DNA from 2 places in the Lachnoclostridium phytofermentans ISDg genome. Region 2 is predicted to be linked to the other one. Evidence: a T-box and tRNA genes for the amino acid it is inferred to sense, from the RefSeq annotation. Region 2 holds a T-box; the other holds one or more tRNA genes.

Region 1 (8,728 bases), 510 kb from region 2:
AAAGACCCCATGGAGCTTTACTTCAGCTTGATACTGGGATTCGGTGCTGCATGTACAGGATAGGTGGGAGACTAAGAAGTAGGAACGCCAGTTCTTACGGAGTCGCTGTTGGGATACCACCCTTGTAGTACTGGATTTCTAACCTGTAGCCGTGACCCGGCTAGGGGACAATGTCAGGCGGGGAGTTTGACTGGGGCGGTCGCCTCCGAAAGGGTATCGGAGGCGCTCAAAGGTTCTCTCAGAATGGTTGGAAACCATTCGTAGAGTGCAAAGGCATAAGAGAGCTTGACTGTGACACCGACGGGTGGAGCAGGTACGAAAGTAGGACTTAGTGATCCGGTGGTATAAAGTGGGATTGCCATCGCTCAACGGATAAAAGCTACCCTGGGGATAACAGGCTTATCACTCCCAAGAGTTCACATCGACGGAGTGGTTTGGCACCTCGATGTCGGCTCATCGCATCCTGGGGCTGTAGTAGGTCCCAAGGGTTGGGCTGTTCGCCCATTAAAGCGGTACGCGAGCTGGGTTCAGAACGTCGTGAGACAGTTCGGTCCCTATCCGGCGTAGGCGTAGGATATTTGAGAGGAGCTGTCCTTAGTACGAGAGGACCGGGATGGACTGACCTCTGGTGTATCGGTTGTTCTACCAAGAGCATGGCCGAGTAGCCAAGTCGGGACGGGATAAACGCTGAAGGCATCTAAGCGTGAAGCCCCCCTCAAGATAAGATATCCCATAGCATAAGCTAGTAAGACCCCTTAAAGACGATAAGGTTGATAGGACAAAGGTGGAAGTGTGGTAACACATGTAGCTGATTGTTACTAATAGGTCGAGGGCTTAACCTAAAAGGTTTGTTTAAACTTTTTTCTGAGTTGACAATGTCAACATCATTTATTACAATGTAGAAGTATTCCTCGATAGCTCAATGGTAGAGCACACGGCTGTTAACCGTGGGGTTGTTGGTTCGAGCCCAACTCGGGGAGTTATTAACAAGAATAACCATGATATGAATGATAAAATTGTTAATTGACAAGAATTAAATTATATGTTAATATTATTAGCACGGCTCCATGGTCAAGCGGTTAAGACACCGCCCTTTCACGGCGGTAACAGGGGTTCAAATCCCCTTGGAGTCATTTGTAAGATTGATAGTTAACTAAAGTGGTGAAAGCTACTATCGGTCTTATCTTTGTGAAAAAAAGATACTCTATTGAACATTGTGCCGACGTGGCTCAATTAAACGTAAAGTGAATACGCCGACGTGGCTCAATTGGCAGAGCAGCTGACTTGTAATCAGCAGGTTATCGGTTCGAGTCCGATCGTCGGCTTTTATGGCTTTTGATTTTCAAAAGACATGGACCTTTAGCTCAGTTGGTTAGAGCAACCGGCTCATAACCGGTCGGTCCCGGGTTCGAGTCCCCGAAGGTCCACTAGAGATAATTATACAAAGGATTATCTTACAGGAAATAAAAGAATTTGGCTCAGTGGCTCAGTTGGTTAGAGCGCCGCCCTGTCACGGCGGAGGTCGTGGGTTCGAGTCCCATCTGAGTCGTTGTAATCGAAAAGATTACACGACAAAAAATACTCAATATGTATTTGTTATCGAGTCATAAAGACCAGTTAAATTGGGATCTTAGCTCAGCTGGGAGAGCATCTGCCTTACAAGCAGAGGGTCATAGGTTCGAGCCCTATAGGTCCCATTCAACCGAAAGGTTATGCCGGCGTGGCGGAACTGGCAGACGCACAGGACTTAAAATCCTGCGGGACTAATCTCCCGTACCGGTTCGATTCCGGTCGCCGGCATTATCTTTGAATTTTTCAAAGATAATCAGTATGAAAATTTCATACTATGTACGTGTAGCTCAGCTGGATAGAGCGTCTGGCTACGGACCAGAAGGTCGCGTGTTCGAATCATGTCACGTACATTAGTGCCTGTAAATGCTGAGTTTACAGGCTTTTTTCATTTTATTGACATGATCTCATATCAAAATGGAAACCCTTGTGTCAGGTGTTGTGGTGTGGTTCTTAGGAACCCCTAGATACTAGATGCAGGGATATTTTTATTTAAATGTGTCACAGATATTTTAAAAAAATCGTCCAATATATTAAAATACCACTGTTCATTTATCTATTTTAAAGAATTCATTATCATAATAATCATCAATCTGTCTTGTCTAAGAATCCAAACGCTTACCCCTCAATAATTTAAATAGAACCTTATGGTTTAACTTAAAATTAGCTATCATAATCACTATATTCAGATTTAGAAACCTATTATTCTTGTATACCATAAATAGTATGCTATAATTAATAAGTAAGGGAAAAACAGTAAGTATTTCTCTAAGGGAGTTTCTTGTGTTATTTCGATAGTCAACAATTTATTGGCTATTTTTTTCTGCCGTCATAAACCAAATAAAATTATATTTACTAGACATAACTTGTACTAGTTAGTCATAGATTTACTTACGAATACCTTCAAGGACAACTTTAATACTACCCGCTTTCTTTAGTACATATAATATATCGAGGTGATAATCATGAGTAGTTGTACTGATATACTGTTGATAAGCTCTGTAGCATGTCGAATTGCAGAATGTCTTGATGACAACGAATTAGCATTGCTTGCAGCTGACTTGTTATTTTTAAGTGATGCACTTAATGCTATTGCGGTACGTAGAGCGGTTTGTAAGGATATCTGCGAAAAGAAAGCCGCAAACACAGCGAAGAATAGTAAAGATAGTAATGCTAATAGCGGCAATAATAATAGTAACAATAATAATAGTAACAATAATAATAGTAGCGAGAATAATGGTAGTAATGATAATAGAGGTAACAAAGGTAATAAAGACGGTAATGGTAATAAAGTAGGTAAAAATAATAAAGACAGTAAAAGTAATAATGGTAATAGCGCTAGTAGCGGTAGTAGTATAAAACAAATCAGTGATGAGAAAAACGTTATTACACCGGTAAAAAGAGAACAAAGCTCCGAAATGAAGACTAGTGGGAGTAGTAATATGAAAGCTACATTCACTAAAAATGATAATTCTATGAAGATGGGCGATAATAAAATCGTTGATATGTCAGAGGATATTAATCATAGTAACAAGAAATAGAATGATAGGATGAATGCAATTTCGATTCGGACCTTTATAAATAAATTACAAGAAGGAATATGTACATAATTCTTAGAAGTATACTTATTAAGTAAATTAGATAGACATTAATTCACATCAATGTCTATCATGAGTAAAAATTATATATAAAATATTTTGCTCAAAAATAATTTAAAAAATCTGATAGCAGAGATTAATGAGTATTGGTACTGCTGCTGAGCAAATAATACCATTGATTACAGATAATACTACGGTTTCTTCATTGGTATATCGAATTAACATAGGTAGGGTAGTATCTTCACTGGTAGCTCCTGCAGGAGCTATACAGGTTGGAAAATTCAAATACTTTGCTATGAGTGGGATACTAAAGAAAGAAAATATTTCTCTCATTAAATTACTTAAGAAAGTAATACTACCAAACGAAGCACCTGCGAACTCGCTTACCATAACACCAGATAAGCTATACCAACCTAATCCACTTGCCATAGCTGTACTGGTGTTCATAGAGATTCCAGTGATAAAACTACAAATAATACCTCCAAGTAACGATCCAATTATGATACCAAAAGGAATAATAAAAACTTTAACATGATATTCTTTAATTTTCTGTATAATGCCACGATTTAATCCGATGCTGATAGCTACTAAAAACATAAGTAAATAAAGGATATAATGAGTATGTTCTGTAACAAAATTAATGATTGTTATATCAATGCCGGATAATCCATAAACAATTCCTATTAACAGGGCAATTACGGTAAGTAGAACCATAATTAGTCCTCCTTTTCTTTTAGTTTCTTTTTCATAAATAATCTGGTTAATAAGTAAACAATTAAAGTAGAAAAGACTGTTGGAATAAAAAAGTATAGAAAACTAGTTAAACCAAGTGTTGATATCTCTTGAAGAAAATGCTCTCTTTTACCAAGCATAACCCCCATAGAAAAAATAATTAAAATGGTGCATACTATTTGCATTTTTTCATTCTTTTTTTTATGTTTCTCTGGAAAAAACCTTGATCCAATGAAAATTCCAATTCCCATAATAATGAGAATATCCATAATATAGCCTCCCTTCTATAATAAAGTCCTCTTTTAGAAAAAATCAAGAACAGATAATGATATGGATAAGAATAGAGAATTTTAACCTCTCTAAAGCCCACGAATCCTAATACAAACGTATATACTATAACAAATATTTTAACTTCAAGCAAGAGAAACGAATGATACGAAAGATATAAACAGTACTTGCTTATAATTTGGTGCTTCTATATAAATTTTAAAAATGAATCCTATTAAAATTAGAACTTTGAGTACTAAGAAGTTAAAATTTAGATAAATACATCAACACTTTGACGAATTAGCGTATAAAACTACGAGAAAGTTTTGATTTTTTGATGCTTCTATCAATACTACTGGATAATTTTTATCTGCTAGGAAATAGCTATGAATCTTGACTTTATAAATTGTTTGTGATATATTAAACCGTATCCGACATTGGTACAGATTACGTGTAATGACAAAATTCCTAACAGGTTACTTACTAGATTATATTACTTGAATTTAAAACCTGCAAACAGTATGTTTACAGGTTTTTCATTATAATTAGCTGCATTAAATTTTGTATAAGTGAATGTAATTCAATTGAACTTTGGTAGGATTAGGAAATATTATCATAAATTTAAACTAGAATTAGATAATTTATTAACGAAGTCTTTATTTGACTTCTTAAGGCTTTTTTAAGGATGTTAGGCATTTAATCTCCTAAGAAAAAGTTGGTTTAATATTTCATAATATGGATGACGATACAAATAGTTAAACTAAGTTGTAAGTAAGCCAATATCAGAGGTTTCTTTGATATTGGCTTTTTTAAAAACGTAGGGACCTTTCGTCATTTTTTTATGCGAGCCAATGAATGTATAGTTCAATTCTGAGGTAGGAATAATTAAATAAGGGCTAAAAATATATAAGAGATAACATCTTGAATTATATTTTTATATAAAAAGACAGGAAGAAAGTGAGGATTGCTATGAAAATCAATCAGGAAAAGTGGAATTTGCCATCTTATATCAGGGATATCTTAACCGAGAGCAAACACGTATACTATCCACGTTCGAAGAAGGAGCTGATACATATGGCTTTTGGTGGAGAAGATGTGGACACTTATGAGGTGGCTTATGATGTACCGGGCAAGGGCAACATTGTAGAAGCAACGGTTACTCGTTGTAAAAATGGTATTGTAGTAAATTATCCGGACGACTATATGCGTAGACGTGACCCAGATTGTCTATTAGTTGCCGATAAAAATGATACAGACAAGCCTAAGTACGATGATGTTTACAATCAAGATTTTGAGCCACTTCGTCAGGAAACATTCCAATGGTTAAAAAAGCAAAAGCTTATTGTGTTTGCTTTTAAGTCCGGTGGTGAGGAATATGGTTATGATACCTTATTGGTTTCTCCAGCAAATGCGGGATTTTTTGCTTGTGCTGTTGCAGATTTACAGGGCTTTACCAGTATGCATGACATATCGGAGGACTTCAATCCAAAGGCAGTCATTTTCTTAGCACCTCCATTCCGTCATACCCATTTTGATGGTAAACAAATTGTAATTCACAATCGTTTAACAGGAATTCATGAGTTGTTTTCCTATAACTTATATCCAGGCCCAAGTGCGAAGAAGGGTATCTACGGCGTTTTACTTAACATTGGTGAAAATGAAGGTTGGACAACCGTTCACGCGTCTACTGTTAAGGTTATTACCCCATACGACAATGAAATTGTTATTATGCATGAAGGTGCATCTGGCGGTGGAAAGAGTGAGATGATCGAGCATGTTCACCGTGAGATGGATGGTCGTATTTTACTTGGTAAAAATACAGTAACTGGTGAGAAAACATTTATTGAATTATCAGAATCATGTGAATTAAGACCTGTTACCGATGATATGGCAATTTGCCATCCAAGGATGCAAAACGATAGTAAGAAACTTGTTGTTAAGGATGCAGAGCAAGGTTGGTTCTTACGTTGTGATCATATTAAGAGTTATGGTACTGCTCCTCAGCATGAAAAGATTTTTATTCATCCACAAGAGCCGTTGGTATTTTTAAATATTCAAGGTGTGCCAAATTCTACCTGTCTTGTTTGGGAACATACATTAGATTCTAATGGAAAACCTTGTCCAAACCCAAGAGTAGTTCTTCCAAGACGCTTGGTTCCGAATGTAATTGATGAGCCTGTAGAAATTGATGTTAGAAGTTTTGGTGTTAGAACACCGGCTTGTACAAAGAAGAACCCTTCTTATGGTATTCTTGGTATGTTCCATATTTTACCTCCAGCACTTGCTTGGTTATGGAGATTGGTTGCACCAAGAGGATATAACAATCCAAGTATTACTTCTTCCGAAGGTATGACAAGTGAAGGTGTTGGTTCTTACTGGCCATTTGCAACTGGTAAAATGGTGGAGCAGGCAAACCTTCTTATGGAGCAGATATTAAATTCAAGTCATACTCGTTATTTACTCATTCCGAATCAACACATCGGTGCTTATGAAGTTGGATTTGTACCACAGTGGGTAGCAAGAGAGTATATAGCTAGAAGAGGTAGTGCAAAATTTAAACCAGAGCACTTAGTAGAAGCTCGTTGTTCAATTCTAGGATATGGACTTGGATCACTTAAGGTAGATGGTCAGTACATCCGTAAGGCATTTTTACAACCAGAAATGCAGCAAGAAGTTGGTATCGAAGGCTATGATGCTGGTTCTAAGATACTTCTTGATTTCTTCAAGGAGGAAGTACAGAAATTCTTAACTCCTGAACTTCATGAGATGGGTAGAAAGATAATTGAATTATTACTTTCTGATGCTTCTGTTCAAGAGTACAATGATTTATTGCCAATGAGATATTAATAAAACAGTTATTTTACTGTTTTAATATAGGTACCCTAAAAGAGCGGGTGCAAATGGAATATTCTAAGGAGAAGCCAATCAGCTTTCGGAGGATTTCGTTTGCACTCGCTTTTAACATGATAAGGAAAGTTCGCGAATGTCTTTCCTTGTTTTAGATAAATATATTCTTTGCATTTTTAATTATAGTTCTGTTATAATCATGCTATTATAGTCTGAATAAAACAAAATAAAGTAATCTTTATCAATGGGAGTCTTATGAAAAAAATATTAGTTGTTGAAGATGATCTAAATATTAATAACATGCTGAGAGAAGCCTTAGAGGAAGCTGGTTATGAGGTGGTTCAGGCATATTCGGGTACAGAAGCCATGCTAAATGTAGGCATGACAGAGTTTGATTTAATTCTTTTGGATTTAATGTTACCGGGCATGTCAGGAGAAGAGTTTTTAAAGCTGTTCAATAAAAAAGAACGGACGCCTGTTATTGTGCTATCTGCAAAGGACGAGCTGGATAGTAAGGTGGATGTCCTATCATGCGGAGCAGATGATTATATTACGAAACCATTTCAATTAAAAGAATTACTTGTTCGTATTGAAGTAGCTCTTAGGCGAGTAAATCGAAATATAGAAAAATCGCAGGATGAAACAAATCAATGTCTTTCTCATAAAGACTTATTATTGAATCGTAGTTCTTATGAAGTTAGATTAGCAGGAAATTTGATATCACTTACCAAACAGGAATATAAGATATTAGAACTTTTACTTCTCCATCCAAACAAGGTGTTTAGTAAGCAGGAGATTTATAATTATGCATGGGAAGAATACTTTATCGGTGAGGATAAGACAATCAATGTTCATATCAGTAATATCCGCATGAAGCTAAAAAAGGTTACAGAAGACGATTATATTGATACGGTCTGGGGAATAGGATTTAAACTCAGTAAATAGTCTTTAAACTTAGTAAATACTATCTTTACCATTTCTTTAACTTTCCTTTGCGATATGTTTATAAAGATTCTTTAAGATAATACTTGAAAAGAACATTGCTTTATAACAGAAATATTGAAACAGAGAGAAAGAGGAGGAAGAGTATGAATGATATATTGTTAAGGTCATCCGTTCTAACAAAGAAGTATAAAAATTATGCTGCTGTTAATCAGGTAAACCTAACGATAAAGCGAGGTGATATCTATGGCTTTATCGGTAGGAATGGAGCAGGTAAAACTACATTTTTAAAAATGATTAGCGGACTTGCAAAACAAACCTCAGGTAATATAGAGCTATTTGGTGCGGATTGTAATAAGCAAAAGGAGCTATTTTCCAGGATTGGGGTTTTAATTGAGGCACCGGGATTATTTCCGAATATGACTGCGTTTGAAAATCTAAAGATGAAGTGTATCAGTCATGGGATTCAGGATGATAATTATATTCATGAAATTATTGAGCTTATAGGCTTAAAAGATGTAAATAAGAAAAAGACAAAAAATTATTCGCTTGGTATGAAACAGAGACTTGGAATTGGTATGGCATTGATTGGAGATCCGGACTTACTGGTACTTGATGAGCCAATCAATGGTCTTGATCCTCAAGGGATTGTTGAAGTGAGAGATACAATTCAACGGTTAAATAAAGAGCGTAATATGACAATCATTATTTCGAGCCATATCTTAGAAGAATTGTCAAAGATAGCGACAAGATATGGGATTATTGATAAGGGG
Region 2 (8,728 bases):
TCATCGATTCTACCATCCATATAGGTTACAACAACATCAGTTTTCGAACTCTCACCAACCTCCATCAACTTCATCACCAAATCGTTACTACGAATTCGACGACGTATTAATGCTGTATTATATACGATTGTTTCTACAAAACCATCTCTAGAGCCCCGTAAGACCTTATCTTTTTCTGGTTCCTCCACTCCTCTGGCTGGATAAGTTCTGGCGTCAATAGCTATAACCTCATCAAAACCGTCAATAAAAATCAAGGATATACCCGAGAACAAGTACTTTAAAATTGCTTTTTCTTCTTTTAATATATCGATTTCAATATAACTAATATTGATTTCTGCATATTCCTTCGCATTTTTAGGAAATTCTTCTATCTCTGTCTCTAACTTTAACAGCATCCTTTGTAAGGAAGTATCATCTACAAAACCATTAATAAAATATAAACAAGCCAACCTTCCACCTGTCTGAAAGGTTCGGCATAGGATATCAAAGCTTTTATCTACCTTGAATAATTGGTTGAAGTAATTCATATTTGCATGAATATCCTTACCTAGCTGATATGACATCTTCTTCACTCACTTTCGCATCTACTTTTCCTACTATAGTTTGCCAATATCAAGTAGAAATATGTAGAAGCATATAAGAAAAAGCTTGAATTTCTATGATCGCTTTCTCTCATAGAAATTCAAGCTTATGAAATCAACTTTGGTGGTAACTTACTCCCCCTCTTGTTGTCTATTCTTCAGGTTGTTTATTCTTCAATGGTTGTTTGTTCCTCAATGATTGTTTATTCCTCAATGGTTATTTGTTCTGCAATGAAAGCTTGAACCTTGTCCCAAAGAAGAGCTTCTTTCACGGTTTCTTCTCCAAATGCCTTTAAGAATTCTTCGTTGTTGTTATAACCGTACTTTTTTGCATATTCTGTTAAACTTTCTTTATACTCTTTCTCAGATAATGTAATATTCTCTGCTCTTCCGATTGCATCCAATAACATTTCCTGCTTTAATACTAACTTAACATATTCCTCAAAGGTAACACCATAATAGGTGTTCAAATAATCTTTAAGTTCCATGTTCTGGACCATTGCCATAATTTTAAGCTTTTCTTCAAGCTCCTTGCTCTTATTCTCTACTGCACCTTCTGGGTATCCAGAAATCTCAGATGCGTCAGAAACGATTTTCCAAGCTCCAGTCTTTTTATCTTTTTTAATTTCTTCCAGTTTTTCTTGCTTTATCGTAGGAACTAATCCCTCTTTGTACTCAGCTACTGTTTTTGAATCAGAGATTTTTTGTACAAATTCATCATTAATTTCTGGCATTACAAGTTGTTCTACTGATTTTATTAACACCTGAAAAGAAGCTTCTTTTCCGATAAATGCCTTCTCTGAGAAAGTATTTGGAATAGTGATTGAAAACTTTGTAGTCTCTCCTGCATACATTCCTGCTAAGTTATCTGTAAATCCATCCATGACGTATTCACCATTGCCATAGATAAATTCAAAATTGTCACTTTTGAATCCATCATTTTCTTTACCGTCAATCGTACCTGTCATCTGAACTGTAACTTTATCGCCTTTTGAAATCGGACGATCATCATTTTTTACATAAGTACTATTTTGTAATTGAACCTCATGAATTTTTTTCCCTATATCGGTATCAGTAACTTCAAATGTGTCTACAGATACTTTAATATCCTTATAAGAGCCTAAGGTTACATATTTCGTTGTATCTACATCCTTATATCTACTATATGTTTCAAAATTAATCTCTTCGTTCTTTTTGCACCCGGAAAATACAAGGGTAACTCCTAGCAACGCAATCGCAAGTATTCCTCTTTTTTTCATATCCTCCATACCTTTCTTTACATAGGTTTTCGAATCTACTTTATCATATTTGAAGGATATTTACAATGTAAATACTTACATTTCACTGTTTCTTCACAATTCATTATTCACTTTAAAAAAGTCTAATACTTCCTGTAATTTCAATACCATCTTTGTTAAATCCTCTGATTTTTCCTGACTTTGCATTGCATTCGATTTCACCCATTCTGTATGCTCTAAAACAGCCTCACTCATGGTAAACATCTGTTGGCTAGCAGCTGATTGCTCTTGTGTAATCGCTACCAAGTTTTGACTCACACCTTCAACTTCACCAATATGGATCGTTACAGTATCCACCTCTTCTTTCACCGTTTGAACTTTCGAAGTAATCTGCTGAAATGTCCTCACGGAATTCTCAATCGTTTGTTTGCTTTCTTGTATCGAAAGAACACAACTCTCTGTTTTTCCTTTCATCACCTTCACCAGATCTACGATACCGTCAATTACCTGTTTCATACGTACCACGCTATCCGCACTGTTTTTTGCCAAGGCGTTAACCTCCATTGCTACAACTTGAAACCCTTTACCGTCCGTATTTGCCCGAACTGCTTCAATTGCTGCATTTAAGGATAACAATTTTGACTGCTCTGCGATTTCCTCCATAGACTCTACCATGCTACGAATACGTCTCATATACTGATGCACCGATTCTACGGACTCTGATAAATTCCCCATATTGTCCTGGATATTTTTCATCGCTTCGCCCATAAGTTCAATTTCCATCTGGCCAGAATCTGATATTTTTACCATTTCTTTCAGATTCTGATTCATCACTTCCGATTTTTCACGTACGGTTCCAATATCAGCCGCTAAAATATTTGAGTTACCCACAATCTCCTCAACGCTTTTCCCAAGATCTAGGAGGGATTCCTGCATTTGCTTCATCGAATTATATTGAGAAGTACTGGTGCTTGTTAGCTGTAAACTCATCCTACTACTATTATCTGATTGATGTTGTAATAGTTCTACAATTCGATTAAGTTCTAAAATCATATGAGTCATCACATTACGAAAACCTTCTACAGAATTAATCATAACCCCCATCTCATCACGACTGTCAATTGTCATTCCCTTAGTAAAATTCCCATCCGTTATCGTTTCCATATAGGAAGTAACTTTTTTTAACAGGCTTGTTTTATGGCTAATATATCTCACAATGAAAAATAAGGAAAGAATTACGATAATGCCAACAATAACAATTACCTTTAAAATGACTTCCTTTACCTGAGAAAGTATTACTTCTTCTCTTGAAACATAGCTAACTAATGACAAATTACAATAGCTAATTGGTGTAACTGTTGCATAATAATTCTCCGATCCATCACTGACGAGAGTGGTACCATATTCCTTCTCTCTCACTTTATGTATGAGGTTCTGTAATAACTCCCCCTCTATATCAACCCCTTTTGATATTACCTCCCCGGTCATAGTATTCGTTAGAATTGTCCTCCCTTTTCCGTTTAAGAACGATATTTCACTAACGTAGTCTATTAATATCTTCATTGGAATATCTGCTGCCATAACCTTTTTAATGAGTCCAGTGGATAAATCTATGGAAGCGGTGACTACAAATTCCTTGTTACTCTCTTTTACATATGGGAATCCATAAGAGAAACCATTCGTATGACTTAACCCCTCTACAAACCACTGTTCTTCTTCTATCTTATCTCCATTACTATTTTCTTCACCTGCTCCATCTGCATAAAACCCATCACTTGTCGCATAATAGAGCCCTTCTGGATAAAGCTCATTACTTCCGTAAGTGTTTTGAAACAACCTCTTTAATTGTGCTTCTGTCAAATAACTATTCTTAATACAAAGTTTCATAGCATCTAATTCTTTTAGTGTCGAGCCTAAAAAGGAATCCATGGATGCAGCATTTCCTTCCGTAGTATATTCGATAACTTCTTTTGTTCTCTCTTCCACTATTTCTTTCATGCTGTTTAAGGAAACAAAAAGAGTAATTCCAATTACGGTTACTATGATTGGTAGTATTAAACCTAAAAGTCTCCCCTTCATTCCAAGTCTTACTTTCACATTCTGATTTGTTCTCAAAAATCGAATACCTCCTCTATCTTGTGTGAATATATAATAAAGTAATCTTACTGCACTTATGAGAAATCAAAATGTTATTTATGTAAAAATAATAAGTAACATAGAAGAAAGAAAGAGAGTAAACAAGAAATTAAAAACTTCCTGTTTGCTCTCTTTAAAAGTGTATATTATTCTTCTGTTACTTCTATTTTACGAATTTCCTTAGTTCTGATCTCTTTGCAGATTGCATCAACGAAATCACTAACCTTCTTTTGTCCTTCATCTCCAAGGTAGCGGCTTCTTACAGAAACTAAACCTTCTTCTGCTTCCTTTTGACCAACAACTAGCATATAAGGTACACGATCTAATCTAGCTTCACGGATCTTATAGCCAATCTTTTCTGCACGGTTATCTACAGTAACAAGTACCCCATTGTCAAGAAGCTCTTTTTCTACCATCTTAGCATAGTCACTGTACTTCTCAGAGATAGGTAAGATACGAACTTGCTCTGGACATAACCAAGTTGGGAATTTACCAGCGTATTTTTCAATCAACCAAGCAAGTGTTCTTTCATAACATCCCATACTTGTTCTGTGAATAATATATGGACGTTTCTTCTCACCATTTGCATCGATATAAGTCATATCAAAACGATCAGCAAGGAACATATCAAGCTGAATTGTAATCATGGTATCTTCTTTACCATACACATTCTTAGCCTGAATATCAAGCTTAGGACCATAGAATGCAGCCTCTCCGTCTTCTTCTGTGAAGTCGAGTCCAATATGATTTAAAATATCACGCATCATATTCTGAACCTTATTCCAAGTCTCTTCATTACCAAGATATTTACCCTGGTTATTTGGATCCCATTTGGATAGACGGTAAGTTACATCATCTGCTAAACCTAAAGTAGTTAAACAGTATTTTGCTAAATCCACACAACCCTTGAATTCCTCTTCTAGCTGTTCTGGTGTTACGATAAGATGACCTTCCGAAATTGTAAACTGGCGAACTCTTGTAAGACCATGCATCTCACCAGAATCCTCATTACGGAATAGTGTTGAAGTTTCACCATAACGACAAGGCAAATCACGATAACTCTTTTGAGACTGTTTATATACATAATACTGGAATGGACAAGTCATAGGACGAAGTGCAAATACTTCTGCATTCTCATCCTCCTCATCACCAAGAACGAACATACCCTCTTTGTAATGATTCCAGTGATCTGATATTTCATACAAATCTTTCTTAGCGAGTAATGGAGTCTTTGTTCTCATATAACCACGACGTTCTTCTTCATCCTCAATCCAACGTTGAAGAGTTTGAATCATCTTTGCACCCTTAGGCATTAAGAGTGGTAAGCCCTGGCCAATAACGTCAACAGTTGCAAATAGCTCCATCTCACGACCAAGTTTATTATGGTCTCTCTTCTTAATATCTTCTAAATGATTTAAAAACTCCTCAAGATCTGCATTTTTTGTAAACGCAGTTCCGTAAACACGAGTAAGCATCTTATTTTTCTCACTGCCTCTCCAGTAAGCACCGGAAGAATTGATTAACTTAATCGCTTTAATATTTTTTGTACTCATGAGATGTGGTCCAGCACAAAGGTCTACAAAATCTCCCTGAGAGTAGAAAGATATTACGGAATCCTCTGGTAAATCACGAATTAATTCAACCTTATATGGTTCCTCTTTCTCTTCCATAAACTTGATTGCTTCTGCGCGGGGAAGTGTAAATCTTGTGATTTCAGCGCCTTCTTTAATAATTTTCTTCATCTCCTGCTCTAATGCATCAAGAGCTGCACGATCAAAAGGAGCAACATCAAAATCATAATAAAATCCTGTGTCAATGGATGGTCCGATTGCTATTTTTGCATCTGGATATAATCTCTTCACTGCTTGTGCAAGTACATGAGAAGTTGTGTGACGATAAGCAGCCTTACCACCATCATCGTTAAATGTTAAGATACTTAATTCTGCGTCTTTTGAAACTTCAGTACGAAGGTCAACTACTTTTCCATCAAGTTCAGCTGCGCATGCCATTCTTGCTAATCCTTCGCTGATATCTTTGGCAATATCAATAATTTGCATAGACTCCGAATACTCTTTTACAGAGCCATCTTTTAATGTAATCTTCATAATATCCTCATTTCTGGTGCTTTAGCGCCTTTTATAATTACAATAATTTTGTTCACTGAATATAAAAAAACTCGTCTCTTTCGATTACTTAACGTATTCGAAAGGGACGAGTATCACTCGCGGTTCCACCCTTATTGGACATAAAAGCTATGCTTTGATATCCCGGCTTCATTCGATGGTAACGGAATCACCGGGCCGGATTAGGGCCACTCCGAGGTAGTCTTCAATTGCTTCTGCATTAGAATACTTTCAGCTACTGTATTCCTCTCTGAAATACTCCACAATTTACTCTTCTCATCAACGTATTATCTCAATAAATTGTTAAAAATCAAAAAAGTCTTTTCTTTTTGTTATTATAACATTTCCATTTAAGTTGTCAAGACGCTATGCCATGGAAATTTTTTAAACTATACTATGGAGATTTTTAACAAGAAAATAAACATTGCAAACCTTTCCTTATCAAAGCTTAAGTTCCATTACATAATCATCCATGACAAATCCATTACCGATATCAGCTACCTGTGTTCTTATGGTTTGAAACCCTTTTTTCTCATAAATATGAATTGTATCATAGTTATAACGGTTAACAGTAAGCCAAATTGCTTGTAGCCCTCTTTCTTTGCAGAGTTCTTTTAAAAACTCAAATACATGGGAAGCATATTGATTTCCTCGGTATTTTCTAAGAATATACAGCTTGCTTAAAAACAATTTACCCTCTTCCGGGTGGATCCCCGTATAACCGACTGTGATTCCATCTACAACAATAAAATAGTATTCGTAGCCCGAACACTTTATCTGTTCTGTCATTGCCTTGACCGATTGGAACTTATCTACCATATAATCAATTTGTTCTAATGACAATATGGTTGAAAAATGCTGATGCCAAACTTCATTCGCAACCTCTGCTAATTCTTTTATGGACTCATCATCTTCTACTCGTACCATCTGGATTTTTGTCTGAACCTTTTTTGAATCTTTTGTTTCTTGAAATAATTCTTTTTCTAATATATCCACTGCATCACCTACTAACAAGGCACAAGGCCTTTTTTCATAATACTGCTCTGTTCTTGCTTCTGGCTTAGTATCGATAAATGCTTTCTCTGAACCCTCCTGATCAAGTCCAAGCAGCTCTCTACAGATAATAGAACCTTTCTTTTCACGAAATTTAGCAGCTAACTTCTGTACCATATCATAATTCTTTTTCTTTCCTTCGGCATCCCCTCCATCGATTGCTCCTGTCTCTAGACCAGCTACCATCGACATGCCAGAAACTGCTCCGCATACCTCTCTCATTCTTCCCATCCCACCACCAAAAGATGAGGAAAGTTTCAATGCCAAATCCTTTGGGATTTGATATTCATCGTTAAATACAGCAAAAACTGCTTGCGAACAGTTATAACCTTCCTGAAACAATCGAATTGCTTTTTCTCTTCTGCTCTCCATAATATTCTCCTTATACAGTAACTTTTAGTATGCAGAAATAAAAAGTAGGAAAAATGACTTTTATTTTATACCTATTGCATAAAAAAATAAAGTAGGATAATACCTTTTGTATTACTTTTAAATACAAAGTAAATAAATTCCTTTTATTTGCATACAAATAAACTTACAGTTAAACAGCTTTATTTTACACTAACTAAATCACTGCTTCAATTCGTAAATCTTTATGCTTCGATAAATCAATAAACTCATTATCAACCTTAATTACAGGTCTTGATAAACTATCTTTGTTAAGTAGAATGATTTCTCCTTTTTGATTGTTACTTAGTTTCACAGTATGGTTAATATAAATTTCAGCTATCTTTTGAATCAGTGGAATCAAGTATTTTACATCGTACTGTTGCTTTCCTTCTTCTTCAAATAATTTTATTACATCAAACGGACAGATTGCTCCTCGATACACCCGTCTACTCGTCATTGCATCATATACATCAGCAATTGCGACAATCATGGAAAACGGATGAATATCATTTCCATATTTACATAAAGGATACCCGTTTCCGTCATAACGTTCATGATGTTCTAATGCAGCCAAACGAATTCGCTCATCCATCTTATGATTTAGCAGCAAAAGATAACCTTGTTCTGGATGATCTTTTACAATCTCGTACTCCTCTTTTGTTAAAGGACCTGGTTTATTTAAGATTTCTTTTGGAATTACTAATTTTCCAACGTCATGCAACAATCCGCATATGGTTAGAATTTTAACCTCATGTGGGGGAATTTGCAACCATTCACCAAATACATGGCAAATTAATGCCACATTGATGGAATGTATAAATGTTAAATCATCATGTTCATGAATACAGTATATCATCTCAAGCAGATGAAATTTGTTCTTACTCGTGCGTATAATCTTCTCGACTTTATGTAACAACTGCTGTTCTGGTACCTGGTTGCTGTATTGCAATAACAGATTTACAGAATCTTTGATTTCCATCATAGCGTCATCATAGGTCTGTTTAAAATTCTTAAAGTCCTCACTCTGCTTAATTCGATTATAATAACTTGAATCAGAATATATATCTTCTTCGCTCTTGTAAATAAAAATACTTTCAATGGTATAGAACATCATCTTAGCAATCATATTTGGTAGTAACTTGGTACCCTTAACCAATATTAACTGGTCATTGCGTGAGTAAATATCACGAGCTATAACCATGCCTGG

What was found. The T-box of region 2 lies ahead of thrS (threonine--tRNA ligase). A T-box ahead of a tRNA ligase gene usually reads a tRNA of that ligase, here a tRNA-Thr.
Region 1: it encodes a tRNA-Thr, which carries the amino acid that the T-box ahead of thrS (threonine--tRNA ligase) is inferred to sense. The anticodon was not compared.

Annotation. Positions count from the first base shown of each region.
Region 1 covers NC_010001.1:450,393-459,120, forward strand. Annotated here, with positions in the region: rRNA gene CPHY_RS01910 (23S ribosomal RNA) at 1-842, shown strand, start outside; tRNA gene CPHY_RS01915 (tRNA-Asn) at 909-980, shown strand; tRNA gene CPHY_RS01920 (tRNA-Glu) at 1,062-1,133, shown strand; tRNA gene CPHY_RS01925 (tRNA-Thr) at 1,253-1,325, shown strand; tRNA gene CPHY_RS01930 (tRNA-Ile) at 1,354-1,427, shown strand; tRNA gene CPHY_RS01935 (tRNA-Asp) at 1,476-1,549, shown strand; tRNA gene CPHY_RS01940 (tRNA-Val) at 1,625-1,697, shown strand; tRNA gene CPHY_RS01945 (tRNA-Leu) at 1,715-1,800, shown strand; tRNA gene CPHY_RS01950 (tRNA-Arg) at 1,849-1,922, shown strand; gene CPHY_RS21555 (DUF6774 domain-containing protein) at 2,535-3,110, shown strand; gene CPHY_RS01960 (lysine exporter LysO family protein) at 3,282-3,881, opposite strand; gene CPHY_RS01965 (hypothetical protein) at 3,884-4,168, opposite strand; gene CPHY_RS01970 (DUF4914 family protein) at 5,136-7,013, shown strand; gene CPHY_RS01975 (response regulator transcription factor) at 7,269-7,958, shown strand; gene CPHY_RS01980 (ATP-binding cassette domain-containing protein) at 8,102-8,728, shown strand, end outside.
Region 2 covers NC_010001.1:961,692-970,419, reverse strand. Annotated here, with positions in the region: gene CPHY_RS04025 (spore germination protein) at 1-563, opposite strand, end outside; gene CPHY_RS04020 (FKBP-type peptidyl-prolyl cis-trans isomerase) at 785-1,840, opposite strand; gene CPHY_RS04015 (methyl-accepting chemotaxis protein) at 1,934-3,934, opposite strand; gene thrS (threonine--tRNA ligase) at 4,102-6,060, opposite strand; T-box leader at 6,160-6,370, opposite strand; gene CPHY_RS22400 (C-GCAxxG-C-C family (seleno)protein) at 6,520-7,503, opposite strand; gene CPHY_RS03995 (HD-GYP domain-containing protein) at 7,697-8,728, opposite strand, start outside.